DNA from 3 places in the Comamonas sp. JNW genome. Region 2 is predicted to be linked to each of the others. Evidence: predicted binding sites of a transcription regulator. Region 2 holds the regulator's gene; each other region holds the start of a gene.
What was found. The regulator sigma-54, encoded in region 2, starts transcription at its own class of promoters, with help from an activator protein. The targets are predictions, from matches to a motif close to TGGCANGNAANCTGCTTT.

Region 1: a site for sigma-54 is predicted at 4,880-4,897, ahead of glnA (type I glutamate--ammonia ligase). Genes of this name have one in related genera too.
Region 3: a site for sigma-54 is predicted at 4,235-4,252, ahead of hydA (dihydropyrimidinase). Genes of this name have one in related genera too.

The regions. Positions count from the first base shown of each region.
Region 1 covers NZ_QETI01000027.1:612-10,793, forward strand. Annotated here, with positions in the region: gene DCO45_RS22150 (16S rRNA pseudouridine(516) synthase) at 1-480, shown strand, start outside; gene DCO45_RS22155 (beta-propeller fold lactonase family protein) at 645-1,580, shown strand; gene DCO45_RS22160 (polysaccharide deacetylase family protein) at 1,654-2,466, shown strand; gene DCO45_RS22165 (sterol desaturase family protein) at 2,534-3,553, shown strand; gene DCO45_RS22170 (EI24 domain-containing protein) at 3,636-4,544, shown strand; gene glnA (type I glutamate--ammonia ligase) at 4,945-6,360, shown strand; gene DCO45_RS22180 (hypothetical protein) at 6,629-7,156, shown strand; gene glnL (nitrogen regulation protein NR(II)) at 7,187-8,260, shown strand; gene ntrC (nitrogen regulation protein NR(I)) at 8,329-9,885, shown strand; gene DCO45_RS22195 (hypothetical protein) at 10,016-10,182, shown strand, end outside.
Region 2 covers NZ_QETI01000008.1:39,904-50,085, reverse strand. Annotated here, with positions in the region: gene DCO45_RS13065 (hypothetical protein) at 1-338, shown strand, start outside; gene DCO45_RS13060 (aspartyl/asparaginyl beta-hydroxylase domain-containing protein) at 477-1,400, shown strand; gene DCO45_RS13055 (RNA polymerase factor sigma-54) at 1,477-3,093, opposite strand; gene lptB (LPS export ABC transporter ATP-binding protein) at 3,199-3,975, opposite strand; gene lptA (lipopolysaccharide transport periplasmic protein LptA) at 3,999-4,667, opposite strand; gene DCO45_RS13040 (thiol:disulfide interchange protein DsbA/DsbL) at 4,778-5,422, opposite strand; gene DCO45_RS13035 (SPOR domain-containing protein) at 5,479-6,183, opposite strand; gene argS (arginine--tRNA ligase) at 6,210-7,919, opposite strand; gene DCO45_RS13025 (DUF2214 family protein) at 7,961-8,407, opposite strand; gene DCO45_RS13020 (LysR family transcriptional regulator) at 8,412-9,338, opposite strand; gene DCO45_RS13015 (PAS domain-containing sensor histidine kinase) at 9,508-10,182, shown strand, end outside.
Region 3 covers NZ_QETI01000005.1:146,391-156,572, forward strand. Annotated here, with positions in the region: gene DCO45_RS09625 (LysR family transcriptional regulator) at 1-595, opposite strand, end outside; gene DCO45_RS09630 (aspartate/glutamate racemase family protein) at 774-1,442, shown strand; gene DCO45_RS09635 (N-carbamoyl-D-amino-acid hydrolase) at 1,591-2,604, shown strand; gene DCO45_RS09640 (threonine/serine dehydratase) at 2,604-3,638, shown strand; gene DCO45_RS09645 (VOC family protein) at 3,730-4,149, shown strand; gene hydA (dihydropyrimidinase) at 4,299-5,771, shown strand; gene DCO45_RS09655 (transporter substrate-binding domain-containing protein) at 5,969-6,823, shown strand; gene DCO45_RS09660 (amino acid ABC transporter ATP-binding protein) at 6,864-7,661, shown strand; gene DCO45_RS09665 (amino acid ABC transporter permease) at 7,658-8,341, shown strand; gene DCO45_RS09670 (amino acid ABC transporter permease) at 8,352-9,032, shown strand; gene DCO45_RS09675 (2-hydroxyacid dehydrogenase) at 9,107-10,057, shown strand; partial or broken gene DCO45_RS23205 (tripartite tricarboxylate transporter substrate-binding protein) at 10,107-10,182, shown strand, end outside.

The DNA.
Region 1 (10,182 bases), on a different contig from region 2:
AGTATTTACAGCCTGCTGCCAGTGCCGCTGCGCACACGACCCAACAAGAACGCCATCCAGGGGTTGCAGGCCGTGGGCCGCTTGGACCAGGACACGACTGGCATGCTGCTGCTGAGCGACGACGGTCAGTTCATCCACCGTATGAGCTCACCCAAGAAGCATGTGCCCAAACGCTACCAGGTGACGGCCAAGCATGCGGTGACCGAGCAGCAGATCGAGCGTTTGTTGGCGGGTGTGGTTCTGGATGACGACCCCAAGCCAGTGAAGGCTGCGGCCTGCGTGAAGACGGGTGACAACACCTTGGATCTGACGCTGACCGAAGGCAAATACCACCAGGTCAAGCGCATGCTGGCGGCTGTGGGCAACCGCGTGGAAGGTCTGCACCGGGCACAGATAGGCGGTTTGGTGCTGACCGACGAGCTCAAGCCAGGCGAGTGGCGCTGGCTCACCGCTGACGAGATGGCACTGCTCAAGCCCTGACGGTATTTGACCATGTGTGGCTTTGGCGCAAGTTGCACAACTATTTACATCGCCAATCGCCTCTTGGTGGTGCTGCAATTTATGGCGGGCAGCTACACTCGCTGCGTTACTAGTAGGAATAGCTCGTGAAGCCTTTCGTTTTTGCCCGTTCTCTGGTCGCGGTGATGGCCTTTGCGGCCACTGCGGCGCATGCAGCCAACCCCATTTTGGTGCTCAATTCGCTGGACGCCAACATCAGCGTGATCGATCCCACCACCTGGAAAGAGGTCAAGCGCATTCCTACGGGCAAGGAGCCCCACCACCTGTACCTGACGCCGGACAGCAAGTCGGTGATCGTGGCCAATGCAACCGGCGACTCGCTGACCTTTGTCGATCCCAAGACGGCCGAGGTGCAGCGCGTGATCCAGGGCATCTCCGATCCCTACCATCTGCGTTTTTCGCCCGACATGAAGTGGTTTGTGACCGCAGCCAACCGCCTCAACCACATCGATATCTACCGCTGGGATGGGCAAGAGCCCAAGCTGGTCAAGCGCATTGCCACCGGCAAGACGCCCAGCCACCTGTGGATCGACAGCAAGAGCCGGACGATCTACTCTTCCATGCAGGACAGCGACGAGCTGGTGGCCATCGACATCGCCACCCAGAGCCTGAAATGGCGCACCAAGACAGGGCAGATGCCTGCCGATCTGTATGGCAGCCCGGACGACAAATTCGTTTTTGTCGCGCTGACCGGCAGCGACGGCGTGCAGGTGTTTGATGTGAGCGGCGCAGAGCCCCAGTTGGTCAAGACCATCAAGACTGATAAGGGCGCGCACGCGTTCCGCGCAACGGGCGATGGCCGCCATCTTTTTGTCAGTAACCGGGTGGCCAATACCATCAGCAAGCTCGACATGGTCAGTCAGACCGTCGTGGACCGCTACCCCGGCCCCAGCGGCCCTGACTGCATGGATGTGAGCCCGGATGGCCGCTATATCTACCTCAGTTCGCGCTGGGCGGGCAAGATGAGTGTGATCGATACGGTCGAGCGCAAGGTGGTCAACCAGGTGAAGGTGGGCAAGTCGCCGCATGGCATCTGGGTGCTGGACCACGCACCGCGCTAGTGCATGGCCCGTGCATAGTTGATTCAGTAGCAGAGGGGAGCTCCACGCCATGCGCAGCACATTTTTCTGGCTTTTGGCCGCAAGTTGGGGCAGCGCTGCTGCCTTTGCCCAGCCTGCTGCTCCAGCGCCTGCCGCTGCAGCCACTGCGGCAGGCAGCTGCAGCAAGCCTGTGTATCTGACCTTGGACACCGGCCACATGGGCGTGGCCAACCAGATTGCCGACGTCTTGCGCAAGACGCAGGTGAAGGTCACCTTCTTTGCCGCCAATGAACGCACCAAGGAGGGTGACGGCAGCCTGGGCGACCACTGGGCGCCTTGGTGGCGTGCGCGCGCCGCAGAAGGCCATGCCTTTGCCTCGCACACCTGGGACCACACCTACTGGCGTGGCGATATCAAAGGGCCTGCAGGCGCTGCACCCCGCTTCAGGGTGCAGCCCTCGCAAGGGCCGCAGGCGGGGCAGCGTTTTGAGTGGAGCGCTGCGCAGTATTGCGCGCAGATCCAGCAATCCGAAGACCGCCTGGCCCAGATCACTGGTGTCAAGCCTTTGCCACTGTTCCGGGCTCCCGGTGGCAAGACCTCGCCCAGCCTGATTGCGGCGGCCAGGCGCTGCGGCTATGCCCATGTGGGCTGGTCGCCAGCGGGCTTTCTCGGCGATGAACTGCCCAGCGACAAGTACCCCAACCAGCAGTTGCTGGACAAGGCGCTGCGCGACATCCGCCCCGGCGATATCTTGCTGGCCCACCTGGGCATCTGGGACCGCAAGGTCCCCTGGGCGCCTGCCGTGCTGCAGCCCTTGATTGAAGGCCTGCAGGCCAAGGGATTTTGCTTTGCCACCCTGCGCGAACATCCCCAGTACCAAGAATGGATTCGTCAGCATGGTGGCTGAGAGCGCTTTCCGTAGCGCACATTGGCCGCTGCAAGGCTTGTGGTCTGGTTTGAATTGATGGTTTGCCATGGAATTTCTCAGCACGCTTTTTGACAACGCACAGCAGTGGCTCTTTGAGCAGTTGCTGCAGCCTCTGCTGTTCAACCTGGGCCTGGCCAGCTATCTGGAAGATGGCTACACGGCAGCGGGCTGGTTCCTCGTGGGTTGCCTGCAGATTCTCATCATGGTGCTGGTGATTGCGCCCTTGCAGCGCTGGCGGCCGGTCGAGGCTGTGACCGACCGGCATGCGATCCGGGTGGACATGCTCTACACCTTTATCCATCGCCTGGGCCTGTTTCGCCTGGCCTTGTTCTTTACCATCGATCCGCTGTGGGACATGGTGGTGGGCGCGCTGCGCGTGCGCGGCTTTGAGACCTGGCACCTCGATGCGCTCTGGCCTGGTGTGACCGACCTGGGTTGGGTGAGCCTGCTGATCTACCTGGTGGTGTTCGACTTTGTGGCCTACTGGATCCACCGCGGCCAGCACCAGTTTGTCTGGTGGTGGCGGCTGCATGCCTTGCACCATTCGCAGCAGCAGATGACGATGTGGAGCGACAACCGCAACCACCTGCTCGATGACCTGGTGCATGACAGCATTCTGGTGTTCGTGGCCGTGTTGATCGGTGTCGCGCCCAGCCAGTTTGTGGCGATTGTCGCGATCACCCAGCTGAGTGAAAGCCTGCAGCACGCGAATCTGCGCCTGTGGTTTGGCCGCCTGGGCGAGCGCCTGTGGATCAGCCCGCGTTTTCACCGCCGCCACCATGCGATTGGCATCGGCCATGAATCGCCCGCTGCCAGCGCAGCGCCCAACACGGCGGTAAAGGCCGGCGAGGCTGCGCCACGCACCCGCTTGGGGGGCTGCAATTTCGGTGTGCTGCTGCCATGGTGGGATATGCTTTTTGGCACCGCCAACTTTGAGCTGCGCTATGACCCTACCGGTATCCGTGACCAGGTGCAGCCCAACCGGCAAGGGCAGTTGCGCGATTACGGACGCGGCTTTTGGAGCCAGCAATGGCGCGGGCTGCTGCGCCTTTTGGGCCGCGCCTGAGTGCTGCGCAACCGGCTGATGCCGAACCACTGAGCGGTCCGCCAGCCTGGCCACCCGCCCAGATACATAAGGAGTTCACCCCATGCCCCTCGCGTCTGCGGGCTCCCGCCTGATGTTTGATGCCTTCTGGCGTGCCGCTGCCTATTGTTTCCGTCCCCGGGTCATGCTGCTGTCGGTGCTGCCACTGGTGGTGATGCTCGTGGCCTTGGGTGGCTGGAGCTATTTCTACTGGTCGGGTGCTGTGGCGACGATGCAGCATTGGGTGGAGACCATTGGCTGGCTGCGCACAGTGTTCAGCTGGTTTGGCAGCACTGGTACGGAAGGCTTTGCAGCCGGCATTGCGCCCTTTGTGGTGCTGATCTTGATCACGCCCATAGCGGCGGTGGTCGCGCTGCTGGTGATTGCGCTTTTGATGACACCAGCCCTGGTCAACATGGTGACCGAGCAGCGCTTTGCCCGGCTGGAGAAGAAGCAGGGCATGGGCCTGGTCACCAGCGTGCTCTGGGCTTTGAGCACCTCGGCGGTAGCCATGGTGGCCTTTGTCGTCACCATGCCGCTGTGGCTGATCCCGCCTTTGGTGCTGATCGTGCCGCCTGTCATCTGGGGCTGGCTGACCTACCGCGTGATGAGTGTCGATGCACTGGCAGAACATGCCAGCAAGGCTGAGCGCGACACGCTGCTGCAGCGTTACCGCTGGCCGCTCTTGCTGATGGGCATCATCTCGGGCTACATCGGCATTGCGCCCAGCGTCGTCTGGGCCTCGGGCATGGTGTTCACCATTGGCTTTGTGGTGCTCGTACCCATTGCGGTATGGATCTATGCGATCACGTTTGCGTTCTCCTCGCTGTGGTTCATCCACTTTTGCCTGGCCGCACTGCAGCAGCTGCGGATCGAGAATGGCGACCTGGGCGCGCAGCCGCCTGTGGCGGAGCCGCTCGTGGCCGATAAAACCGATGCCGGCTTGCTGGCCGATGGCACGGAGCCCAAGTAAGAACCTGTTCAAACAGATAAGAGCGCGGAGCAGGGCATGTGCCAATGGGCTCGGCCAGTGCCTCAGCCGCTAATGCACCAATAAGGTGCGTAAATAGCTATTTTGGTGCAGTTGCGCGATCTGTATAAAGCGCTGGTAGTTTTGCACCATCTTGGTGCTTTCAAGGCAATGCAGGCCATGGCCTGCACAGATCTGGGCCGTTGGCTGCAAAATCCTCAGCGCCTCCCGGGGCCCCAGGCCAAAAGCGCGTTACAGTCTGGCTTTGGGCAAAGTCCGGGTGCGTTCGCGTTCTGGCAGGCCCGCATCTTCTGGTTGGCATGGGCATGTCATAAAACTGGCACGTAAACTGCTTTAGTCTTGGCACAGCCCTTTTTATTCACGATTTTCTTTGGAGCATTAGATGGCCAAGAGCGTTGCAGATGTGATGAGCATGTTGGACGAGAACGAGGTCAAGTTCGTTGATCTGCGTTTCACCGACACCCGTGGCAAGGAACAGCACGTCACGGTGCCTATCTCGCACTTTGACGAAGACAAGTTCACTTCGGGCCACGCGTTTGATGGCTCCTCCATCGCTGGCTGGAAGGGTATCGAAGCATCCGATATGCTGCTGATGCCCGATCCCAACACCGCCAACATCGATCCGTTCTTTGACGAAACCACGATGTTCCTGCAGTGCGACGTGATCGAGCCCGGTGACGGCAAGGCCTATGACCGCGATCCACGCTCGGTTGCCAAGCGCGCAGAAGCCTACCTGAAGGCATCGGGCCTGGGCGATACCGCCTACTTCGGTCCAGAGCCAGAATTCTTCATCTTCGATGGCGTGCGTTGGAGCACCGAGCCCAACAACCCGTTCTTCGACATCGAAGAGTACGAAGCACCCTGGAACAGCGGCGCCAAGTTCGATAACGGCAACCGTGGCCACCGTCCACGCGTCAAGGGCGGCTACTTCCCTGTGCCTCCTGTTGACAGCACCCAGGACATGCGCGCTGAAATGTCGCTGCTGCTCGAATCGCTGGGCATCCCGGTTGAAGTGTTCCACCACGAAGTGGCGGGCGCTGGCCAGAATGAACTGGGCACTCGTTTCTCGACCCTGGTCGAGCGTGCCGACTGGACCCAGGTGCAAAAGTACGTGATCTGGAACGTGGCAGACACCTACGGCAAGACGGCGACCTTCATGCCCAAGCCTTACTCGGGCGACAACGGCTCGGGCATGCACGTGCACCAGTCCGTGTGGAAAGACGGCAAGAACCTGTTCGCCGGTGACGGCTATGCCGGTCTGTCCGATTTCGCGCTGTACTACATCGGCGGCATCATCAAGCACGCTCGCGCGCTGAACGCCATCACCAACCCTGGCACCAACAGCTACAAGCGCCTGGTTCCTGGTTTCGAAGCGCCTGTGAAGCTGGCTTACTCGGCCAAGAACCGCTCGGCATCGATCCGTATTCCTTACGTGAGCAACCCCAAGGGCCGCCGCGTGGAAGCACGTTTCCCCGATCCCCTGATGAACCCCTACCTGGGCTTCGCAGCGCTGCTGATGGCCGGTTTGGACGGCGTGGAAAACAAGATCCATCCGGGTGAAGCCGCCACCAAGGATCTGTACCATCTGCCACCCGAGGAAGACAAGCTGGTGCCTACCGTGTGCCACAGCCTGGACCAGGCTCTGGAGGCACTGGATGCCGACCGCGCGTTCCTGACCAAGGGCGGTGTGTTCAGCGACAGCATGCTGGACGCCTACATCGAGCTGAAGATGGGCGAAGTGACCCGCTTCCGCCAAGCCGTGCACCCTGTCGAATACGACATGTACTACTCGCTGTAAGCCCCTGCTGGCCAGGTCCTCGTGACCTGGCCCTTTGGGCAAAACGGCCTGCCGACCTGCGAAGGTGGCAGGCCGTTTTTTTTATGGGAGTTCTTGGGGCAGGGGGCATGGCCGGACAGCGGCGAATCTGTAACAGCAGGAACTGTTCGGCATGATCGGCCTCCTTTGTAGCTACACTGCGGGTTGCAGAGAGGGGCCATCGTGCAAAGCCGCTAACGGGCTGTCACGGACATACGGGCAAAGTGGAGTGAACGGGCGAAACGGGGTTATGCATACAAAGTTGTTGTTTTTGATGGTGGCAGTGGCATGTGCGCAAGGCGCGGTGGCGCAGGATCGCATTTATCGCTGTGGCAATGAATACACCAACGATGTGGCCAAGGCGCGGCAAAAGGGCTGCGCCGTGGTCGAAGGCGCCAATGTCACCATCGTGCAAGGCACGCGCCCGCACACACCCGCTGCCAGCCCGGCACCCGCACCCAATGCCCCCGCAGCTGCCCCGCGCCCCGCGCGTGCGCCCGCCGCTGCGACACCCGCGCCACGCTCCACCACCGCCGAAGGCCGCGCCCGCGATTCCGACGCGCGCCTCATCCTGGAGACCGAGCTGAAAAAAGCCCAGGACAAAAAGCTCGCTTTGGCGCGTGAGTACAACAACGGCGAGCCCGAGAAAAACGCGCTGGAGATGCGCAACCCCGCCTTCTACACCAAGCGCGTGGCCGATCTGAAGCAAGAAATCACGCGCAACGACAGCGATATCGCTGGCATCCAGCGTGAGCTCCAACGCCTGCCGGCCCCATAATCAAAGCTTCAACCTTTTGGGGCATATCCCATGTCTGACCTCCGTGCCATGGATCGCGAATGGCAGGCGCTGGAACACATCGCCACCTTGGTCGCCGTGATACGGCTCGATGGCGCCGCTGTGCGGGTCAATGCAGCGCTGGAGAATGCGCTGGGCGTCTCGCGCAAAAGCATTCTGGGCCACTACTTTGGTGGATTTTTCCAGGACGATGAACTGATCCACAAGGCCCTGGTCGATGCGCGGGCGCAGCGCTTTTCGTCGCTGCGCTTTGAGGCGCAATTGCGGCGCAGCCTGCAAGACGCCTTTCCCGTGCATGCCAACCTCTCTTGGTGGGAAGAGGAGGAGAGCATTCTGGTGGAGCTGTGGCCGCTGGAGCAACAGGTGCGGCAGGACCGCGAGGAGCGTGTGCGCGAGCAGGCGCTTGCCAACAAGGAGCTGATCCGCAACCTCGCCCATGAGATCAAGAACCCGCTGGGTGGCATACGGGGCGCGGCCCAGCTGCTGGAGCTGGAGCTGCCCGATGCTCAGCTCAAGGAATACACCGACGTCATCATTCACGAGGCCGACCGCTTGCAGGCGCTGGTCGACCGCTTGCTCGCGCCGCACCGCCACCCGCACACGGTGGGGGATGTGAATATCCACGAGGTCTGCGAGCGCGTCTGCCAGCTGGTGCTGCTCGAGTACCCGCAGGGCCTGCGCATCGAGCGCGATTACGACACCTCGCTGCCCGAGATCCGCGGCGATCGCGAGCAGCTCATTCAAGCCTTGCTGAACATCGTGCAAAATGCTGCGCAGGTGCTGGTGCCGCAAATGGCCCAGGACCAGGCGCGCATTACTTTGCGCACCCGCATTGCCCGGCAGCTGACCTTGGGCCGCAAGCGGCACAAGTTGGCACTGGAATTGCATGTCATCGACAACGGTCCTGGCATCGAGCCGGACATCAAGGAGCGGATCTTCTACCCCTTGGTGACCGGACGTGATGGTGGCACGGGCCTGGGTTTGCCGCTGGCGCAGACCTTTGTGCAGCGGCATGAAGGCCTGATTGAATGCGAGAGCGAGCCCGGGCGCACGGATTTCCGCATCATGCTGCCGTTGACAGACTAGGGGGCAGTTGGCTTCCCTTGCTGCAGGACCACGGTATGTAGAACTGTAAGGGTAGGGTGATAGCGACAATGAAACCAATCTGGATAGTGGATGATGACCCGTCGATCCGATTTGTACTGGAGAAGGCACTCGCCCGCGAGCAGCTGCCCACGCGCAGCTTTGTGCATCCCAAGGAAGTACTCGAAGCCTTTGACAATGTGAGCGACCAGGCACTGGCGCCGTCAGTGCTGGTCAGCGACATCCGCATGCCGGGTGGCAATGGCCTGCAGTTGCTCGAACAGGTGCATGAGGACCATCCGCAGCTGCCGGTCATCATCATGACCGCCTACTCGGACCTGGACAGCGCCGTCTCGGCCTTCCAGCGCGGGGCCTTTGAATACCTGCCCAAACCGTTTGACCTGCCCAAGGCCGTGGAGCTGATCAAGCGCGCCGTGCAGCAAAGCGAAAGCCAGGCGCCTGAGCTGTCCCAGTCGGGCGGCAATGGCGAGATGCTGGGCCAGGCCCCGGCGATGCAGGATGTGTTCCGCGCCATCGGCCGCCTGTCGCAAAGCAATGTCACGGTGATGGTGACGGGCGAGTCTGGCTCGGGCAAGGAGCTGGTCGCGCGCGCGCTGCACAAGCATTCGCCGGTGGCGGGTGGCCCGTTTGTGGCCATCAACACCGCCGCCATTCCCAAGGACTTGCTCGAGAGCGAGCTGTTTGGCCATGAACGCGGTGCCTTCACCGGCGCGCAGACCCAGCGCCGGGGCCGCTTTGAGCAGGCCGAGGGCGGCACCTTGTTTCTGGACGAAATCGGCGACATGCCGTTTGACCTGCAGACCCGGCTGCTGCGTGTGCTGTCTGACGGGCATTTCTACCGCGTCGGCGGCCATGTGCCGGTCAAGTCGCATGTGCGCGTGATAGCGGCCACCCACCAGAACCTGGAAGACCGGGTGCACAAGGGCGTGTTCCGCGAGGATTTGTTCCACCGCCTCAATGTGATCCGCCTGCGCCTGCCACCGCTGCGCGAGCGCAAGGAAGACATTCCGATGCTGGCGCGCCACTTTCTGGCAGCCAGCGCCAAGCAATTGGGGGTGGAGCCCAAGCAGCTGTCGGAAGCGGCACTGGCCCAACTGGCCCAGTTTGCGTTCCCGGGCAATGTGCGGCAGCTGGAGAACATCTGCCACTGGATCACCGTCATGGCGCCCGCGCAGTGGGTGTCCGTGCAGGATCTGCCGCCCGAGGTGCTGCAGGCCACGCCGGCTGCGCCACTGGCCTCCGCCAGCCTGGCCAGCGCAGCGCAACCGGTGCAGGCCGCGCCGCAAGACCACAGCTACCGGCCCGCTGCCGCTGAGGTGCCTGCCAGCCAGCCCGTCGTGTCCATGCCCGTCCATGGCTTGGCCAGCGGTGCAGGCCAGGGCGGTGATTGGGAGGGCGACCTGGCCCGCGAGGCCGATGTGCTGCTGCAATCGGGCAGCACCGAGGTCTGGGATGTGCTCAGCCGGCGCTTTGAATCGCAGCTGATCAAGAGTGCACTGGCCGCCACCCATGGCAGGCGCATGGAGGCGGCCCAGCGCCTGGGCATTGGCCGCAACACCATCACCCGCAAGATCCAGGAGCTGGGGCTGTCGGCCAGCGATGATTGATGCGTAAGCGCATTGAAGGGTAGACCAGCCGCCGCCTCCAAGGCGGCGGTTTCGCTGACAGAGGCCAGCCATTGATGCGGTTTGAACCGTGCCACAATGGGCCATTACTGTCTGCCCGGTGGTGCAATCCATGCAAAAGATGACTTCGGTGTTTTCGGCCCAGGCGTACCGCAACTCGCCCGAACGCATTGGCCGCCAGCGCTCGGCGCTGCTCAATACCTTGCGGCTGGCAGCGTCGACCGCCAATGGGATGGCCCAGTTGGCGGGCGATGCATTGCACGGCGCGATGGCCGGCGG
Region 2 (10,182 bases):
ATCCGCAGCAGGCGCTGCAGCAGCTGCGCGTGATTGCCCAGGCCGATGTGCACTTCCGCGCCGAGGCCGTGGGCCTGCTGGTGGCCAAGGCCTACGCCCAGCTGGGCGACCAGGCGATGGCGCGCAAGAGCTTTGATTTTGCGCGCCAGCACTCGGGCAGCTTCGATGTGATGGCCGAGTACGCGATCTGGGCTGCGGGCCAGGGCGACTGGCAGACCGCCAACGCACTGCAGGCCGAGCTGAACAAGACGATGACGCACTGGAGCGGCCAGCAGCGCCAGCTCAACCGCGAGATGCTGCAGCGCCTCAAGACCGCCTTTGCCGCCCAGCCCAGGTAAGCGCACCTGGCTTGCCATTGACCAAACCGCAATAGGCCTGCTGCCAGCAGGCCATCCCACCGCCCCGCAGCCCTTGCAGCGCGCCAGTTTGCGCTTGCGCAGACAGCCGCCACAGCACAGTCGCTAAAATCGCTGTCTATGGCAAAAATCATCGTTCTGGCCCTGGTGCTGCTTTTCTTTGGCTGCGGCCTCTACATGCACCTGCGTGGCAAGGTGCGGCACAAGCTGCTGCGCCAGCTGTTTGACCACTCCACGTTCACGGCGCCATTCAATGTGTTCATGCTGATGTTCAGCAAGGTACCGCGCACGCCCTACCTGCCCACCAGCACCTTCCCCGACCTGGCCCCGCTGCAGGCCCACTGGCGCGAGATCCGCGAAGAGGCCATCGGTCTGCACCAGGCCATGCAGATCAAGGCCGCGGCCAACAACGACGACGCGGGCTTCAACTCCTTCTTCAAGACCGGCTGGAAGCGCTTCTACCTGAAGTGGTACGGCCAGGCCCACCCGTCTGCGATGGAGCTGTGCCCCAAGACCACGGCGCTGGTGCAGTCCATCCCCGGCATCAAGGCGGCCATGTTTGCCGAGCTGCCGCCCGGCGCCAAGCTCAACCTGCACCGCGACCCCTATGCCGGCTCGCTGCGCTACCACCTCGCTGTGCTGGCGCCCAATGATGACCGCTGCATGATCGAGGTCGATGGCACGCCCTACAGCTGGCGCGAGGGCGAAGGCGTGATCTTTGACGAGACCTTCATGCACTGGGCCGAGAACCGGTCCGAAGGCAACCGCATCGTGCTGTTCTGCGATGTCGAGCGCCCGATGACCAATGGCTTTGCGCAGTGGCTCAACCGCTGGCTGGGCACGCATGTGGTCGCTGCCGCCAGCTCGCCCAACAACGAAGGCGATCCGCGTGGCTTCATCAGCCGCATCTTCAAGATCTCGTTCTACATGGGCCAGTACCGCCGCCGCTTCAAGGCCTGGAACAAGACCGCCTACAAGCTCACCAAGTTTGGCCTGATGCTGGCCGTGCTGGCCTTGTTCATCTGGTGGCTGTGGCCAAAGTAAAGCGGCACCGTCTCAAAACAAAACCGCAGTGCATAACGCAGCTGCGGTTTTTTTTATGGGCCCTGGCTGCTTGCGCTTACAGCGCCTTGCGCAGGCTGGCCGGCGGGATGCGCATGGCCTCGCGGTACTTGGCCACCGTGCGGCGCGCGCATTCAATGCCCTGGGCCTGCAGCAGATCGGCGATTTTTGCATCCGACAGCGGCTTCTTCGCGCTTTCCTCGTCGAGCAACTGCTTGATCAGCGCCTTGACCGCCGTGCTCGACGCACTGCCGCCGGTCTCGGTGCCCAGGCCTGAGCCAAAGAAGTACTTGAGCTCAAACGTGCCCTGCGGCGTGGCCATGTACTTGGCCGTGGTCACGCGGCTGATGGTGGACTCGTGCAGGCCCAGCTCATCGGCAATCTCGCGCAGCACCATGGGGCGCATCGCCAGCTCGCCATGGACAAAGAAATTGCGCTGGCGCTCGACGATGGCCTGCGAGACGCGCAAGATGGTGTCAAAGCGCTGCTGGATGTTCTTGATGAACCAGCGCGCCTCCTGCAGCCGCTGCTGCAGCGCGCCATGGCCCTCGCTGCCCTTGTGGCTGCGCAAGGCATTGGCGTAGACATCCTGCACGCGCAGGCGCGGCATCACCTCGGCATTGAGCTGCACGCTGAAACCGGGCACCGGCAGGCCGCGCTCATTGCTGGGTCGCACGATGACATCGGGGATGATGGTGTTGCGGTCCACATCGGCATAGGGCCGGCCGGGGCGGGGCTCGAGCTTGGCGATCAGCGCCAGCGCGCTGCGCACCGCGGCATCACTGCATCCGGTCAGTTGCACCAGCTTGCGCACATCACGGCGCGCCAGCAGCTCCAGCGATTCCTGGCAGACCAGCAAAGCGGTCTCCAGCGCCAGCGCATCGGCCTCGGGCGTGTCCGAGCCCTCTTCATCCAACAGGCGCTGCTGGGCCTTGATCTGCAGCTGCATGCATTCGGACAGGTTGCGCGCGCCCACGCCAATCGGCTCCAGGCTTTGCAGCAAGCGCAGCGCCACAGTCAGGTGGTGCAGCAGCACTTCGTAGCGCTCGGGGTCACTGGCGTCGCCAAAGCTTTGCGCGAGCTCGGCCAGCGTTTCTTCGAGGTAGCCGTCGTCGTTCAGTGATTCAATCAGAAAGTAGAGCGCGGCCCGGTCTTCCTGGCACAGGCGCAGCGACAAGGCCTGGCGGTGCAGCACATCCTGCAGGCTCAGGTGCTCGCTGCGCCGGTCGGACATCGGCGTCTCGTCGTCGTCATCGCTGGCGCTGGAGCGCGCGGGCAGATCGCCACCCCACTCTTCCCAGTCCGATGCCGAATCGCCGGCAGCGGCCTCGGCATCGACGCCGGTTTCCTTGCCCGCGCCAAAATCCAGCGGCTGGTCGGAGGTTCCGGGCTCGAAATCGCTACTGTTGTTGGTGTCGGTGCTGGCAGCAGTATCGGCACCCTTGTCGGCTGCGTCTGCAGCGTCTGCAGCTTCGGCAGATTCAGCGGCTTCTTTACCGGCTTCAGCCTCGGGGGCCTCATCGCCCTCGCGCTCCAGAAACGGGTTTTCGTCGAGCATCTGCTCGACTTCCTGCGTCAGTTCCTGCGTGGACAGCTGCAGCAGGCGAATCGACTGCTGCAGCTGGGGGGTCAGGGTCAGGTTCTGCGATACGCGCAGCGACAGCGACGGCATCATGGCTGCGCCTCCCCACGGGCTGGGGCAGCTGGCAACGGATCAGCCCTGCCGGCCCCGCAGCGCGGGACGGCATCTTGGCTGGCACGCCCGCCAAGGCGTGCGATGTCACATACGGAAATGTTCACCCAGATACACCCTCCGGACCTCTGCGTTCTCCACAATCTCTTGCGGCGTCCCGGCGGCCAGCACCTTGCCATCGCTGATGATGCAGGCATGGTCACAGATACCCAGGGTTTCGCGCACATTGTGGTCGGTGATCAGCACGCCAATGCCGCGCTCCTTGAGAAAGGCGACAATGCGCTGGATCTCGATCACGGCGATGGGGTCGATGCCGGCGAAAGGCTCGTCGAGCAGGATGAAACGGGGCTGGGTGGCCAGCGCACGGGCGATCTCGACCCGGCGGCGCTCGCCGCCGGACAGCGCGACTGACGGTGATTCGCGCAGGTGCTCGACCCGCAGCTCCTGCAGCAGCGCGGTGAGCTGGCGCTCGACCTCGGCGCGCGAGAGCGGCTTGCCATGCTCATCTTTTTGCAGCTCCAGCACGGCGCGCACATTGTCCTGCACGCTGAGCTTGCGAAAGATCGAGGCTTCCTGCGGCAGGTAGGACAGGCCCAGCTGCGAGCGCTGGTGGATCGGCATATTGGCCACCGACTGCCCATCGATGCGGATATCCCCGCCATCGCTGCGTACCAGGCCCACGATCATGTAGAACGAGGTGGTCTTGCCCGCGCCATTGGGGCCTAGCAACCCCACCACTTCGCCCTTGCGCACCGACAGCGACACGTCCTTGACCACCTTGCGGCTGCCATAGGATTTCTCCAGGTGCAAGACCTCCAGCTGGCTGCGGTGGTCGCTGTTGGCGACCCGGGCGTTGACGGAAATGGTCGACGAGTTTTCTGCCACGGTCACTTGGCTCCGTCGTTCAGTTGGGTGCTGGGGCGCAATGGCGTCTTGTCATCGGCAGCGGGCTTGGCCGGGGCGCTGGCCTTGTCGTCTGCCTTGCCATCGGCCTTGGGCGTCAGGATCACACGGACGCGGTCCTTCTTGGGCGCACCGGGCTTGGGATCGGCCGCCGCCTGGGCGCCCTTTTGGCCGGAGACCGTGAAGGTATCGCTCAGATTGTTGTAGACGATCAGCGGGCCACTGACCTGGTCGGTCAACGTTGTCTCGCGGTAACGGCGCAACTCGCCGCGGCGCTCAAAGTGCACGGTGTCATCGCGGCCGTTATAGGTGATGACCTCGCCTTCGCCTTCGACGAACTCGTCAGGCGCGCCTGGGGCCGAGTCACGCTTTTGGCGGAAGAATGCGAGCTTGCCCGGCGCAGCAGTCACCACGCCGTGCTGGAAGCCGTCGCGGTCCTGGCTCACGGTCAGCTGCGCGCCACGGATGATGATGGTGCCCTTGGTCACCACCACATTGCCCGTGAAGACACTGGTCTGCTTGAGTTCATCGTGGCGGCCATCGTCCGCCTCGATGTTCATGGGCTTGGTGCGGTCTGCACGCTCGGCGTGCGACAGCAGCGGCACGGCCAGGGCCACTGCCACCAACAAAGAGTTAAAAATACGGTGTCTCATAAGGCATGAATCTTGCTCTGCCCCATTGTAGCCATGCTGGAGCGTTAGGCCGTTTCTGGCACAAAAAAGCCCGCGTGCGCGGGCTCTGTCTCAAGCGTTGGGGAATCCGCTCAGCCTTGTGCAGCCAGGAACTCTACCACTTGCAGCACGTTGCTCATCGAGCCGGCACGGGTTCCGTCGGTGTAGTACTTGCCCGCCACGCCCAGCGATGGAACGCCTTCGACGCCGTAGGACTCTTGCAGCTGGGTGGCCTTGCGCACCTGGCCTGCGACGCTGAAGGAGTTGTAGGCTTCCTTGAACTTGGCCAGGTCCACGCCGTTCTTGTCCATCCAGGCGAAGATCTCGTCGTCCTTGTTCAGGCGCTGGCGCTCGACGTGGATCGCACGGAAAACCTTGACATGTACGTCAGGGATCAGGCCCATCGACTCCAGCGCAAAGTAGATCTTTTGCTGGGGCACAAAGGTGTTGTTGAAGGCCACAGGCACGCGGCGGATCTGCAGGTTCTTGGGGGCAGTCTTGGCCCAGGCTTCAAACTGCGGCTCGAAGGCATTGCAGTGGGGGCAGCTGTACCAGAAGAACTCGATCACCTCGACCTTGCCAGCGGGCGCATCGGGGGTGACGGGCTTGGCCAGCTTCAGGTAGTCCTTGCCTTCCTTGAACTTGGCCTGTGCGTTGGCGCCGGTGGCAAAAGGCAGGCTCAGCGCCGAGGCGGCAGTAGCGGAAGCCGCCAAAGTGGAAAACTCACGACGTTTCATGTTTTGTTAACTCCAGTGACAAGTTGCGGTTAGGAGTGCCCTGCACCGCCAAAAGTTCAACGCTGCACGCGGACGATTTGCGCATCCACGCCGGCGCCATCGAGCTTGCCTTTGAGGCCATCGGCATCATCGCGCTTGTTGAAGGGGCCCACGCGCACCCGGTATACGGTGCGGCCATTGACTTCGCGCTCGCTCACCCGCGCTTCCCAGCCCATCATCGCCAGCTTGGCGCGCTGTGCATCGCCATCGGACTGGCTGCGGAAAGCACCGGCCTGCACGAAGTACTGGAAGCCGTCGGTGCCATCGGCACTGCGCGACTTGGCCAGATCGCCCAGCGGATCGGCGCCCTGGCCGGCCTTGGGGTCGAGCTTTGCGACCTGGGTCTTGTCTGCCGGCTTGTCAGCGGGCTTGGTGGTATCGGGCAGCACCACTTCGGGCTTGGCAGGCTTGTTTTCCACTGGCGCGGGGGCGTTGTCAGCCACCGTGCGCGGCGGCTCAGGCACCACCACGCCCTGAGCGGCCGGTGCCACAGCCGCGGGCGCACGCGCGGGGTTCTTGCCATAGAGCGGCGAGTTCGGGTCCCAGTTCTGGTTGCGTTGCGCCTCGGCCTTGTCCTTGGCCTCGCCGCGCACGCCACCTTTGTTGACAAACGGCACCGGCACATTGGTGACGTACACGGCCACGGCCAAGGCCGCGCCCACGCCCACCAGCAGCCCCAGGATCAGGCCCAGGATGGTTCCACCACGTTGATGTCGTCGCATTGCAGTTATTACCTTTGTTCGCAAAATCACATGCGCTCTGGTGCACTCACACCCAGCACGGCCAGGCCATTGCGCAGCACCTGCGCGACCGCTGCCACGAGTGCCAGACGGGCCAGTTTGGTGGCTTCGTCATCCACCAAGATACGCTCTGCATCATAGTAGCTGTGGTAGGCCGAGGCCAGGTCACGCAGATAGAACGTAACATCGTGCGGCGCATTGCCAGCCGCGGCGTTGCTCAGCATCTCGGGATACTGGGCCAGCATCTGCATCAGCGCCTGGGCCTGCGGCCCTTGCAGCGCGCCCAGGTCAATGCCGCTCAGCGCAGGCAGACCAGCGCCGCCTTGCTCCTGCCAGCCGCGCAGCACCGAGCAGATGCGCGCATGGGCGTACTGCACGTAGAACACCGGGTTGTCGTTGTTCTGGGCCACGGCCAGGTCGACATCAAAGGTGTACTCGGTATCGGGCTTGCGCGAGAGCAGGAAAAAGCGCACCGCATCCTTGCTGGTCCACTCGATCAGGTCGCGCAAGGTGACATAGCTGCCGGCGCGCTTGCTGATCTTGACCTCTTCACCACCGCGCACCACGCGCACCATGGTGTGCAGCACATAGTCGGGGTAGCCCTGGGGAATGCCGACATTGACCGCCTGCAGACCGGCGCGCACGCGGGCGATGGTGCCGTGGTGGTCCGTGCCCTGGATGTTGACGGCCTTGCCGTAGCCGCGCAGGAACTTTTGCGTGTGGTAGGCCACATCGGGCAGGAAGTAGGTGTAGGTGCCGTCGGACTTGCGCATCACGCGGTCCTTGTCGTCACCGAAGTCGGTGGTGCGCAGCCACAGCGCGCCATCTTGCTCATAAGTGTGGCCGCTGGCGATCAGGCGCTGGACGGTCTCGTCCACATGGCCGTTCTGGTACAGGCTCGATTCGAGGTAGTACTCGTCAAACTTGAGGTTGAAGGCCTGCAGGTCCTTGTCCTGCTCGTTGCGCAGGTAGGCCACCGCAAAGTTGCGGATGTTGTCGTAATCCTCGACATCGCCATTGGCGGTGAACGCGCGGTCATCGGCCTCGATGGTCTGCTTGGCCAGGAACGCCTGGGCAATATCGCCGATGTAGTCGCCGTTGTAGAAGTTCTTGGCCAGCGGGTTGTCGCTGTCGGTGGGCCAGCAGTCGTCACCGGGCTTGAAGCCCTTGGCACGCAGCTGGGTGCTCTTGGTCAAGGTGTCGATCTGCACGCCCGCGTCGTTGTAGTAGAACTCGCGGTGCACGCTCCAGCCCTGGCTGCCGTAGAGGTTGCAGATGGCATCGCCCAGCGCGGCCTGGCGGCCATGGCCCACGTGCAGCGGACCGGTGGGATTGGCCGAGACAAACTCGACGATGATCTTTTCATCGCGCGGCGGCTGCATGCCAAAGCGCTCGCCCTGGGCCAGCACTTCCTGCACCACCTGCTGCTTGGCAGCGGGCTTGAGGCGCAGGTTCAAAAAGCCTGGACCGGCGATCTCGACCGCATCCACCCATTGCGCAAAGGCGGGCGCGGCCTCCAGCGCCGCCTTGAGCTGCTCGCCCAGCGCGCGGGGATTGGCCTTGAGCGGCTTGGCCAGCTGCATCGCGGCGGTCACGGCATAGTCTCCGTGTGCGGCCACCTTGGGCGTTTCAAAGGCCGCACGGCTACCTGCGCCAGGCGACAATTTCTCGAGCTCGGCAGCAAGCACTGCGAGCAAATCTTTTTTGACTTGCAACATATTTGAAACTTAGACGAAGCGGTTACCAGCGCCAGGCCGGTTTACCAGCCCCGGGCATAAAACACGGCGACGGCGGCGATCACGGGAATCAGATGGGCTTGCCACATGACCCATTTACGCGTGGCGCGCACCTCGGCGTCCCCGGGCAAAGCGCCATTGTCGCGCAATTGCCGTAACCAGCGGCGGAACACGGCTGTCGGCTTGAACGACAGCACCACGCCGACGACGACCAAGCTCATCTTCAGGTGAAAAAGCGGCTGGCTGACATACCAGGTCACGCCCTTGGCGCCCAGAAACAGGCGCAGCAAGCCGGTGGCCAGCACCGCCAGCGCGGCAAAGGCGTAGATCAGATCGAGGCGCGCTAAGCGCTGCACCACGGCCCCATTCATCCACTCGGCGCGGCACAACGCCGCCTCGCTGGAGAGAAAAACCACCATGGTCAACAAGGCCAGCAGGTGCAGGCAGGCCAGAACAGCTTCCAAAGTCATCGTGTTACTCCATCTTTTTCCAGAAATCGGCACGTTCGTAGTGCTGCTTGACGAAATCGATCCACAAGCGCACCCGCAGCGGCAGGTGCTTGCGCTGCTGGAACATCACATAGATGCCGTTGGGCGGCGCAGCAAAGTCCTCCAGCACCTCGACCAGGCGGCCGGCGGCAATCTCGGACTCGACCTCCCAGGTGCTGCGCCAGGCAATGCCCCAGCCTTGCTGGCACCAGTCGTGCAGCACCTGGCCGTCCGAGCAATCGAGCGGGCCGCCAGGCTTGAGGTAGACCACCTCGCTGGCGCCAGTGGCCGCCGGCATGCGAAACGCCCAGCCCCGCGTTTGCGAGGCCTCGCTCGACAAGGTCAGGCAGTCATGCTGGCTCAGCTCGCTGGGGTGGCGGGGAATGCCGCGGCGGCGCAGGTACTCGGGCGTGGCCACGCACAGGCGCCGGTTGTCGGCCACGCGCACGCTGACCAGTGAGGAGTCGGGCAGGTCGCCCACGCGGATCGCGCAGTCATAGCCCTCGCCGGCCAGGTCGACCAGGCGGTCGCTCAGGTTCAGCGAGATCGTCACGTCGGGGTGGCGCGCATGGTAGAGCGGCAGCAGCGGCGCCACATGGCGGCGCCCAAAGCCGGCCGGTGCGGTCACGCGCAGATGCCCAGTGGCCTTGATGCCCCCGGCGCTGACGCTGGCCTCGACACTGGCCAGCTCGGCCAGCAGGCGCTGGCAGTCTTCCAAAAAGGCCGCGCCCTCGTACGTCAGGGTGAGCTTGCGCGTGGTGCGCACCAGCAGCTTGACGCCCAGGCGCTCCTCCAGCGCATCGAGCCGGCGGCCCATGATGGCCGGGGCCACGCCTTCGGCCTTGGCAGCGGCCGTGAGGCTGCCGCGCGAGGCGATGGCGACAAATGATTCGAGCTGCTTGAGGCGATCCATACCAGACAGAACACAGAAAATACGCAAAGCCCGCTGGCCGCCGCTTGTGCGACGCGCTGGCTGGGCCACAGCCTATTATCATCGGGGCTCCGGCCTGGCGGGCGCATGAAAGCGCACATCCCGCTGCGACACTCATTGACAGCCGCTCTTTTCCCGCGCCCCCGCTCCTATGCCGTCAGCTTCAACGCCGCCCACCAGCACTCCCTCCAGCGCCGACGCGCTCTGGTACGCCCCCGCGCAACTGCTGCGCTTGTTTGGCAGCAGCCCCGTTGCCATGGCCTACTGGGGCCGTGACCAGCGCCTGCGCCTGGCCACGCCGCAGTGGTGCGAATGGTTTGGTGTGCCCACCACCGGCATCGTCGGTCAGCAGCTCGATGAAGCGCTGCCCCCCGACTTTGCCCAGCAGCACCACGCGGCGCTGCAGGCCGCCACCCAGGGCCTGCGCCAGCAGTTCGACACGTGCAAGACCGATGCCCATGGCCAGGTCGCCTGGCGCCGCATCAGCCTCTCGCCCCACCTCTGGCCCGGGCCGGCAGGCAGCAAAACCGCCCAGGGCGTGCTGATGCTGATGCAGGACTGCAGCGCCGAATACGCCAATGCGGCGCAAGCGGATGACCTGCGCGCGCAACTGGCCGCGCTGTCGTCCACCGACCTGGAGCGCACCGAGGAGAAAAGCGAGCTGCTCAAGCTGCGCACCTTGCTGGACTGGCGCACCGCCATGCTCACCGAGCACAGCGAAATGCTGCAGCTGCTCTCGCATGAGATCCGCCAGCCGCTCAACAACGCCTCGGCCGCGATGCAGGCCACCATGTCGGCCATTGCCGAGCTGCAGCTGAGCCAGACC
Region 3 (10,182 bases), on a different contig from region 2:
GTCCGTAGCCAACCATGGGCCATTGCATCAAGTCCTCGGGGGTGACTTCTTCTTTCTCGCACAGTGCGTGGTTGGCCGGCATGATGCACACCAGGCGGTTGGTGCACAGCGGCGTGATGTCGAGATTCGGGTGCTCAATCGCTGAGCTGATCACGCCAAGATCGGCCTGGTGGTTCAGCAAGCGCTCGCGAATCTGCTCGTGGCCGTGGCAGGCAAAAGTCATCTTGCAATCGGGAAACTGCTGGCGAAAACTGGCGACAGCCTGCGGAATAAAGCTTTGTCCAATCGAGGGGCCCGAGACCAGGTTCAGAATGCCGGTGCGGTGCCTGGCCAGGTCGCCTGCCAGGTCGTTGACGCGCTGCACCGACTGGTAGACCTGCTCGACCTCGCCAATCAGGCGGCGCGCCTCCGGCGTGGCAAACAAGCGCCCTTTGATGCGCTCAAACAAAACAAAACCAATGCGCTGCTCGGTGTAGGCCAGCAGACGGCTGACGGCCGGCTGGGAGACAAACAGGATTTGCGAAGCGCCCGCAATGCTGCCGGTGCTCATCACGGCGCGGAATACCTCAATCTGGCGCAAGTTCAGTGCGGCCATTGTGGTCCTTACTAGTCAAGGTGACTACAAAAGCGGCCAAGGTGCTGGGAGACTGCACAGAGCAGGGCGCCACCAGCAAGCCTTAACCTCATGTTAATCAAGACCGACATTTCAGCAATTTCTATGCCACGCGAATACTCGTAAATTGCAGTCATTCCAATTTGTACGAGGCGCGCTCATGTCATCGGCCATTTACGTCGTCAACCCCAACAGCAGCTTAAGGGTCACCCAAGGAATTGATCTCGCGCTCTCGCCGCTGCGCATGCCTGGAGGGCCGCGCTTCGTCAGTGACTGGCTGCCAAGCGGCCCGCCCGGTGTGCAAAGCCAACAGGATGTCGATGGCGTGGCCATGCTCCTGGTGCAGCATTGCCTGGCCTTGCCGGATGACTGCGCAGCAGTGGTGATTGCCTGCTTTAGCGACCCCGGCCTGTACGCCGTGCGCGAGGCCATGCAGCCGCGTGGCGTGCCGGTGCTGGGCATCAGCGAGTGCGCGATGCTGACGGCCCTGTCGATGGGCCAGCGGGTGGGCGTGATTGCGATTTTGGAAACCTCGATAGCCCGCCATATGCGCAACTACGGTGCGATGGGCATCAGCAGCCGTATTGCTGGCGAAGCTGCAATCGGCCTGGGCGTGACTGAATTGGCCGACCAGGAACGCACGCTCTCGCGCATGGTGGAGGTGGGGCAGCGCCTGGTGCGCGAGCAGGGCGCGAACGTGCTGGTGATGGGCTGTGCAGGCATGGCCTCTTACCGCGATGCACTGGCTGAAGCCTCTGGCGTGCCGGTGGTCGAGCCCACCCAAGCAGCTGCTGCGATGGCCTTGGGCCGTGCGCGGCTGGGCTGGTAGGCCACTGCTCGCCACCCTAGCGGCATGGGCACAAGCCCTTGCACCCTTTTTCCCCTTGGATTGACTTTGATGGCTTGACCTGGGCGTGCGCTGCGCTGCCGTGTCACACCAGGCCTGTTTGTTTTCCTAGCACTTGAGTTCTACAACTATGAAGCGTCTTATTACCGTGGCTGCCGCCCAGCTGGGCCCTATTCAAAAAGCCGAAGGCCGTGACTCGGTCGTCGCACGCATGGTGCGCCTCGTAGAGCGCGCCTACCAGCGCGGCGCCAATGTGGTGGTGTTCCCCGAGCTGGCCTTCACGACCTTCTTCCCACGCTGGTATGTCGAGGACCTCGACCAGGCTGACAACTGGTATGAAGAAACCCTGCCATCGCCCGCCACCCAGCCGCTGTTCGATGCAATCAAGCGCTACGGTATCACCTGCTACCTGGGCTACGCCGAGATCGCCCACGAAGCCGATGAAACCGGCGTGCTGCGCAAGCGCCGCTTCAACACCTCGGTGGTGATTGCACCGTCGGGTGAGGTCATATTGAAGTACCGCAAAATCCACCTGCCCGGTCACAAGGAGTTCTCCACCATCCGCAAGGTGCAGCACCTGGAGAAGCGCTATTTTGAAGTGGGCAACCTGGGCTTTCCGGTCACCCGCGCGCCTGTAGGTGAAGTTGAAGGCGTCAACATGGGCATGCTGATCTGCAACGACCGCCGCTGGCCAGAATCCTGGCGTGAGCTGGGTCTGCAGCAGGTGGAACTGGTCATGCTGGGCTACAACACCCCGGCCGTGAACCAGGAAAACCGTGGCTTTGAAGCCCACCACCTGCGCAACTTCCACTCGCAATTATCGATCCAGGCCGGTTGCTACCAAAACGCCACGTTTGGCGTGGGCGTGGCCAAGGCGGGTAATGAAGACGGCTTTGAGCTGATGGGCCACTCGATCATCGTCAACCCGCAAGGCGAGATCATGGCGATGGCTACCAGCTGGGACGACGAGCTGGTCGTGGCCGACTGCAACCTCGCGATGTGCGAGTTGGGCCGCACGACCATCTTCAACTTTGCGCAGCACCGCCGCCTCGAAGCCTACCAGCGGCTCACCAACCAAACTGGCAGCACAGCGCCTGCGGTTTGGCAGCCCCAAGGCGCTGCCGTCGCCCAGGAGCAGAACTAATGAATGCGCCCAGCCTGGCCGAGCTGCCCAGCAGCATCCAGCATGAGCTGTTTGGCGTAATGCGCGTGCCCACGTTTGCCGATGTTGAGTTGGCCGCCGAGCGCATTGCGCCCTATATACGCCGCACGCCACTGCTGTTTTCGCGCAGCCTGAGCGAACGCACGGGTGCACGCATCTGGCTCAAGCCCGAATGCCTGCAAATCACCGGTTCCTTCAAGCTGCGCGGTGCCTTTAATGCGATCTTGTCGCTCAGCCAAGCGCAGCGCCAGAACGGCGTGATCGCGTACTCCACGGGCAACCACGGCCAGGCGATTGCCTGGGCCGCTGCCACGCTGGGCGTGCAGGCGACGATTGTGATGCCCGCTGATGCGCCCAAGAACAAGGTCAAAAAGGCGCTGGAGCAGGGCGCCAAAGTGGTGCACTACGACCGCATGACGCAAAGCCGTGAGGAGATCGGCATGCAGTTGCTGGCCGAGACCGACGCAACCCTGATCCCACCGGGCGACTTTCCCGAAGTGCTGGCCGCCCAAGGCACGGTCGCGCTCGAAGCCTTGCAGGACTTGCCTGCCGATGACCTGGCGCAACTCGGTCTGTTTGCCGCCCCCTGTGGCGGTGGCGGCATGATGGCGGGCTGCAATCTGAGCCTGGCCGCCTTGAGCCCGCAGACCCGCTGCGTCGCCGTGGAACCGGCTGCGTTTGATGACACCGTGCGCTCACTGGCCAGTGGCACGCGCCAGAGCAATCCCCAATCGGCCGATTCGATTTGCGATGCCTTGCAGGCCGTCACACCGGCCGAGCTGCCTTATGCGATCAATGGCCTGCGCCTGAGCCAGGCCGTCAGCGTCAGCGACGCCGAGGTACTGGCTGCCATGCGTTTTGCCATCGAAGACCTGCGCTTGGTGGTCGAGCCCGGCGGCGCAGTGGCTTTGGCAGCCTTGCTCGCAGGCAAGTTGCCGCTAGAGGGCCAAAGTGCAGTGGTTGTGCTGTCAGGGGCCAATGTCGACTTGCCTTTGCTCAGCCAGGCCCTGGCTTGATGCCATCTGCCACGTCCCGAGCGGGCCTGCTCTGCGTTCCATGCATTCGCCAGCGCCCGCACCGTCCAGCTATTTCCAGAGTCCATACACCATGAATTTACCTTCCGCTTTCCACTTTGCCTTCAATATCCGCGATCTGGACCAGGCCCGCGCCTTTTACGGCGGCGTGCTCGGCTGCATCGAAGGCCGCAGCACCGACACCTGGGTCGATTTTGATTTCTTCGGCCACCAAATCTCCCTGCACCTGGGCGAGCCCTTTGCCACGGCCAACACCGGCAAGGTCGGCCAGCACATGGTGCCGATGCCGCACTTCGGCATCATCTTGCTCTACCCCGACTGGCGCGCCATGGCCGACCGCCTGCAAGTCGCCGGTGTGGAGTTTGTGCTCGCGCCCCAAGTGCGCTTTGAGGGCGAGCCCGGTGAGCAATGGACCATGTTCTTTCGCGATCCCTTTGGCAATCCGATCGAGGTCAAAGGCTTCCGCTCAGAAGCGCAAATCTACGCGCACTAAGAATGTATTCAGGTTCCCAAAAACACTGCCCCAAGGCCGCTCCATGCACCAAAGCCGATGCAATGAGCACCAATCCGGTGCAAGTTGGCATGAAGCCTGCTTACCACCCGGGCATCTGTCTGAACCTAGCTTGAGAAAGAAACGATGCCATGTTTGATTTGACCATCCGCAACGGCCGTATCAGCACCTCCCAAAACACCTTTGTGGCCGATATCGGCATTCAGGGCGGCACCATTGCTGCCATTGGGGAGAACCTGCCAGCAGGGCGGCGTGACATTGACGCACAAGGCCTGTGGGTCATGCCTGGCGGCATCGACAGCCACGCCCATATTGAACAAGCGTCCAGCGCGGGCGTGATGTGCGCTGATGATTTCTACAGCGCCACGGTCTCGGCCGCGTTTGGTGGCACGACCTGCGTGATCCCGTTTGCTGCGCAGCACAAAGGCCAGCAAGTGCCCGAGGTGATCGCCGCCTACGCCAAGCTGGCGGCCGAGAAAGCGGTGATCGACTACGGCTTTCACCTGATCCTGTCCGAGATCACCCCTCAAATGCTGGAGCAGGATTTGCCACGCGCGATTGCAGAGGGCATCACCTCGCTGAAGGTCTACATGACCTACGACAAGCTCAAGATCGACGACTTCCAGATGCTGGATGTGCTGGAAGTCGCAGGCCGCGAAGGCGCGATGGTCATGGTGCATGCCGAGAACCACGACGTGATCCGCTGGATTGCGCGCCGCTTGCTGGACAAGGGCCTCACGGCACCCAAATTCCACGGCGTGGCCCACGATGCGATTGCAGAAATCGAAGCGAGCTCGCGCGCCATCCAGCTGGCCAATCTGCTCGATGTGCCGATTTTGCTGGTGCATATCTCAGGCCCCGAGGCGATTGAAGTGATTCGCAGTGCCCGGCAACTGGGCAGCAAAGTGCATGCCGAGACCTGCCCGCAATACCTGTTCCTGACCGCAGAAGACATGGACCAGGAGGGCCTGGAAGGCGCAAAATTCTGCTGCAGTCCACCCGTGCGCGACAAGGCCGCGCAAGACAAGGTCTGGCAAGGCCTGCTGGATGGCACCCTGGGCATCTACAGTTCTGACCACGCGCCCTACAAGTTCGATGAAAGCGGCAAGCTGCCCAAGGGCGATGCCACCACCTTCAAGGAAATGGCCAATGGCGTGCCCGGCCTGGAGCTGCGCTTGCCGCTGCTGTTCTCCGAGGGCCTGCTGACTGGCCGCCTCACGCCCGAAGAATTTGTGCGTCTCACTGCCACCAACCATGCATGCATGTATGGCCTGCAAAAACGCAAGGGCGATATTGCCGTCGGCCTGGATGCCGACATTGCGATTTGGGACCCCCAAGCCCAGCGCAGCGTGCGCTGGAGCGACCTGCACGACCAGGTCGGCTACACGCCTTACGAGGGCCGTGTGGTCAATGGCTGGCCCATCACCGTGATCAGCCGTGGCGAGGTCGTGGTCGAGAACGCCCAGCTGCAGGCCGAGCGTGGCCGTGGCCAATTCTTGCCTTGCGAATGCCCCGAGCCGATTTTGCAAGCAGCCCAGCAGCCCAAGCCCTCTGATGCCTCGCAATGGCTGGGGCTCAAAGGCAAGGCCTGGCAGCAGTATTGAGTGCCAGATGACGTCGCCTTTTGCGTGCCAAAGCCAGGCCCAGCCTGGCTTTGGCGGGCCCTTAACAACAGGTTAAGGCATACCGATAAAACGGCAGGCGACAGCTTGGCCAATGCGCCCAATAATTTTCTCAAGCTCCCAAGCTTTCAGGCCCAGCCAGTGATGGCTTTTCATCCATGAATGAACCAACTCCGCCCATGAACAACCTTGCCCATACCCTCACTCGCGTCTCCTGGCTGACACTGGCACTGGCTTTGACCAGCGCAGCCCACGCACAAACTGCTGCGCCTTTGAAAACCGCCTTGGATCCCACCTTTGCCCCGCAGGCCATGGTCAAGATCGGCGGCGGCCTGCAAGGCTTTAACGTCGACATGGGCGAAGAAATCGCAAAGCGCCTGGGCCGCAAGCTCAGCATTGATGCAACCGAATTCTCGGGCCTGGTGCCGGGTCTCAACAGCGGCAAATACGAGTTTCTGCTCGCGCCTGTGACGGTCACGCCTGAGCGCGCCAAAGCCATGCTGTTTACCGAGGGCTACACCGAGACGAACTACACCTTCATGGGCCGAAAAAACGCAGCCGCGCTGGAGTCGCTGGAGGCGCTGAAAGGCAAGGTTGTTGCGGTCAACAAGGGCTCGAACTACGACGCCTGGGCCAAAGAGAACGCCGACAAGTACGGCTTCAAGTACTTCGTCTACGGCTCCAACGCCGATGCGATTCAGGCCGTCTTGACCAAGCGTGCCGACTACAACCTGACCGGCAGCACGGTGGCGGGCTGGGCCGTCAAACAATCGCCTGCGCTGCAGGCGGGCTACACCATCAAGACCGGGCTGGTCTGGGCGATTCCCTTCCGCCTCGACGACAAGGCCGGCCGTGACCAGGTCAGCAACGTGCTCAAGTGCATGAAGGCCGATGGCACGATCGCCAAGCTCGCAGAAAAATGGTATGGCTACTCGCCCGAGACCAACAGCGTGGAGCGCACCGTCAGCCCAGGCCACGGCGTGCCAGGCACCGAGAACTACGACGCCACCCCCGTTAAGCCGAAGTGCTCGTAAGCACGCGATGGCTGTGATAACCCTGAAGTGCTGAGAACCTATGAGTGCCCCCATTCTTGAACTTGTTGAACTGCGCAAATCCTACGGCTCGCTGGACGTCTTGCGTGGTGTGAACTTGCGTGTGTACCCGGCAGAGCTGGTGTGCGTCATCGGACCTTCTGGCTCTGGCAAAAGCACGATGCTGCGCTGCTGCAACCGGCTGGAAGAGCCCAGCGACGGCCAGGTGGTCATCAACGGCCAGGACATCATGCGGTCCGATGTCGATGTCAACCAGGTGCGCCAAAACGTCGGCATGGTGTTCCAGCACTTCAACCTGTATCCCCACCTGAACGTGCTGGGAAACATCACCCTGGCACTGCGCCAGGTGCAGAAAAAAAGCAAAGCCGAGGCCGAGACCATTGCCCAGGAGGCGCTGGCCAAAGTGGGTCTGGCCCACAAGGCGAGCGCGTTTCCCAGCCAGCTATCGGGCGGGCAGCAGCAGCGCGTGGGCATTGCGCGCGGCATTGCGCTCAAGCCCCAGGTGATGCTGTTTGACGAGCCCACCAGCGCGCTGGATCCGGAGCTGGTTGACGAGGTGCTGCAGGTGATGCGCGCGCTGCGCGATGAAGGCATGACCATGCTGGTCGTGACCCATGAAATGGCGTTTGCCCACGCAGCGGCTGACCGCGTGATCTTCATGGATGGCGGCGTGGTCGCCGAAGCGGGTACCCCGGCTGAGATTTTTGAGAACCCCCAGCAAGAGCGCACCCGCAGCTTTGTGGGCCGCTACATGCATGGCACGAATGGAGTCAAAGGCGCTGCATTGCAGGCATTCATTGGCGCAGGTGGCAGCCTATGAGCGAGTCCAGTGGCGGTTTTTTATTTACCTTTTTCAACCTTGCCATCGCGCAGGAATACTGGGCCGACATCGCGCGTGGCATGCTGGTCACCATCGGGGTCGGCATAGCGGTCGTCATCACCGGTCTGGCGCTGGGTCTGGCCATGGCAATTGGCCGCGCATTGCAGCTGCGCTGGCTGACGGCAGCCACTGTGATCTTCTCGGACGTGATGCGCTCGCTGCCACCGCTGGTGGTGCTCATCCTGCTGTATTTTGGCCTGCCGACCCTGGGGCTGGAGTTATCGGCCTTTGCCGCGACCTGGGTGAGCCTGTCGATGGTGCTGGCCGCTTATGCGCAAGAAAGCATCTGGTCGGCGATGGCCTCGCTGGCCAAAGGCCAGACCGAGGCGGCGCGCTCCACCGGCCTGTCGTGGTGGCAGGCGATGCGCTGGGTGGTCTTGCCCCAGGCGCTGCGCCGCGCGGTACCGCCGCTGACCAACCGTGTGATCTCGACGACCAAGAACACCGCACTGGGCTCGATCGTTGCCCTGGGGGAAATTCTGAGCAATGCGCAGGCCGCATCGGCGGTGGCGGGCAACCCCACGCCGCTGACGATTGGGGCATTTCTCTACCTGTTGGTGTTCTTGCCGATCGTGATTTTCTCGCGGTGGCTGGAGCACAAAACCAAAACCACCGCGTAAGTGCCAAGCCATGGAAATTTTCTTACAAAACTTCTTCAACCTCGAGGTCTTCCAGCAAGCGCTGCCGTATTTGCTGCAAGGTTTTTGGACCACGATCTGGCTCTCGGTGCTGGTGATTCCGCTGGGTGCAGCTGCAGGCTTGCTGCTGGCCCTGGGCCAGACGCAATCGAGCCGCCGCAGCCTGCGCTGGAGCATCATTGCCTATATTGATTTCTTTCGCGCCTTTCCGCCGCTGGTCTTGCTGATTTTTCTCTACTTTGGCCTGCCTTTTGTCATCGGCGATGTGCCCAAGCTGATTGCCGTGATGCTGGCCTTTACGCTGAACAACTCCAGCTACTTTGCCGAGGTGTTTCGCGCCGGCATCGAGGCCATTCCCAAAGGTCAGATGGAAGCGGCCCGCTCCACCGGTCTGAGCCGTTTGCAAGCACTGCGCTGGGTGATCTTGCCGCAGGCCACGCGCCATGTGCAGGCCGACTTGCTGGGCAACTGTATTGAGGTGGTCAAGCTCACCGCGATTGCCAGCGTGGTCGGGATTCCGGAATTGCTGCGCAACGCCCGCGATGTGCAGTCGCTGGTCTACAACCCCTCGCCCGTGGTGCTGGCCGCACTGCTCTACCTGGCCTTATTGTGGCCGCTGACGCGCTGGCTGGCGCGCCTGGAGCACCGCAAGCTCGCCATGTTCAGCCACTGATAGACGCACTAGCAGGCCTGCCATTGAATGGTTTCAATCGCAGGTTCATTGATCCATTTAATTGCGCACGCCCCATGACCCTGCACGCTACACCCATCCCATTGCCCATTCTCGGCCCCTGGCTGGCCCAGGACCTCAGTGCCAGCTTGCCTGACAGCTTCCTGCCTTTGGTCTTGCACAGTGCACCGGACTTTATGGCCCAGCTCGCACCGTACGTGCCGCGCATTCGCGCCCTGGTGTGTACCAGCGGCGGCCAGGCAATTGATGCGACCTTGATGGAGCAACTGCCCCAGCTCGAACTCATTTTGAACCTGGGTGCGGGCACGGAGTGCGTGGATTTGGCCGCCGCACAGGCACGTGGCATTCAGGTGCTGACAGGCGCAGGCGTCAATGCGGTGGACGTGGCTGAGCTTGCGATTGGCATGATGATTTCGATGGCCCGGCGCATCCATTTTGCCGACCGCGAAGTGCGCGCGCTGCAATGGGGCGCTGACCGAAAGCCGGTGCGCCGCCTGGCTGGCCAGCGCGTGGGCATTGCCGGCATGGGCGCGATTGGCCAGGCGATTGCCAAGCGCTTGCTCGCCTTCGACATGCCCATCAGCTATTTCTCACGCCGCCCAGTAGAAGCGCTGCCTTATACCCACCATGCCGATCTGCAAAGCCTGGCCACTGCGGTGGATTTTCTGTTTTTAGCCTTGCCCGGAGGCAGCGCGACACTGCATCTGGTCAATGCCGACATCCTGAGCGCCTTGGGCCCTCAGGGTTATGTGATCAATGTGGGCCGTGGCAGCGTGGTCGATGAACAAGCGCTGGCCCAAGCGCTGGCCGCAGGCCAGATTGCCGGGGCATCCCTCGACGTGTTTGAGCACGAACCGCAGGTGCCCGATAGCCTGGTTCAAAGCCCCAACACCTTGCTGCAGCCGCACCGTGGCGGCTTTACGGTCGAAGCCCACGAGGAAATCATTGCACTGACTTTGCAGCGTTTAGCCGGTTTGTACGCTAAGAGCTCCTCTCTAATCCGCTAAAAACTCAATCCACTCAATGTCAAGTCGGGGCGGCTGACATCACCTGTTCATGGTCGTCGAGAACAGGGGAGGGGCGGGCGGCCTGCTCGGTGCCGAGGTCGTGACCAGGGCGCAGGCGGATGGCT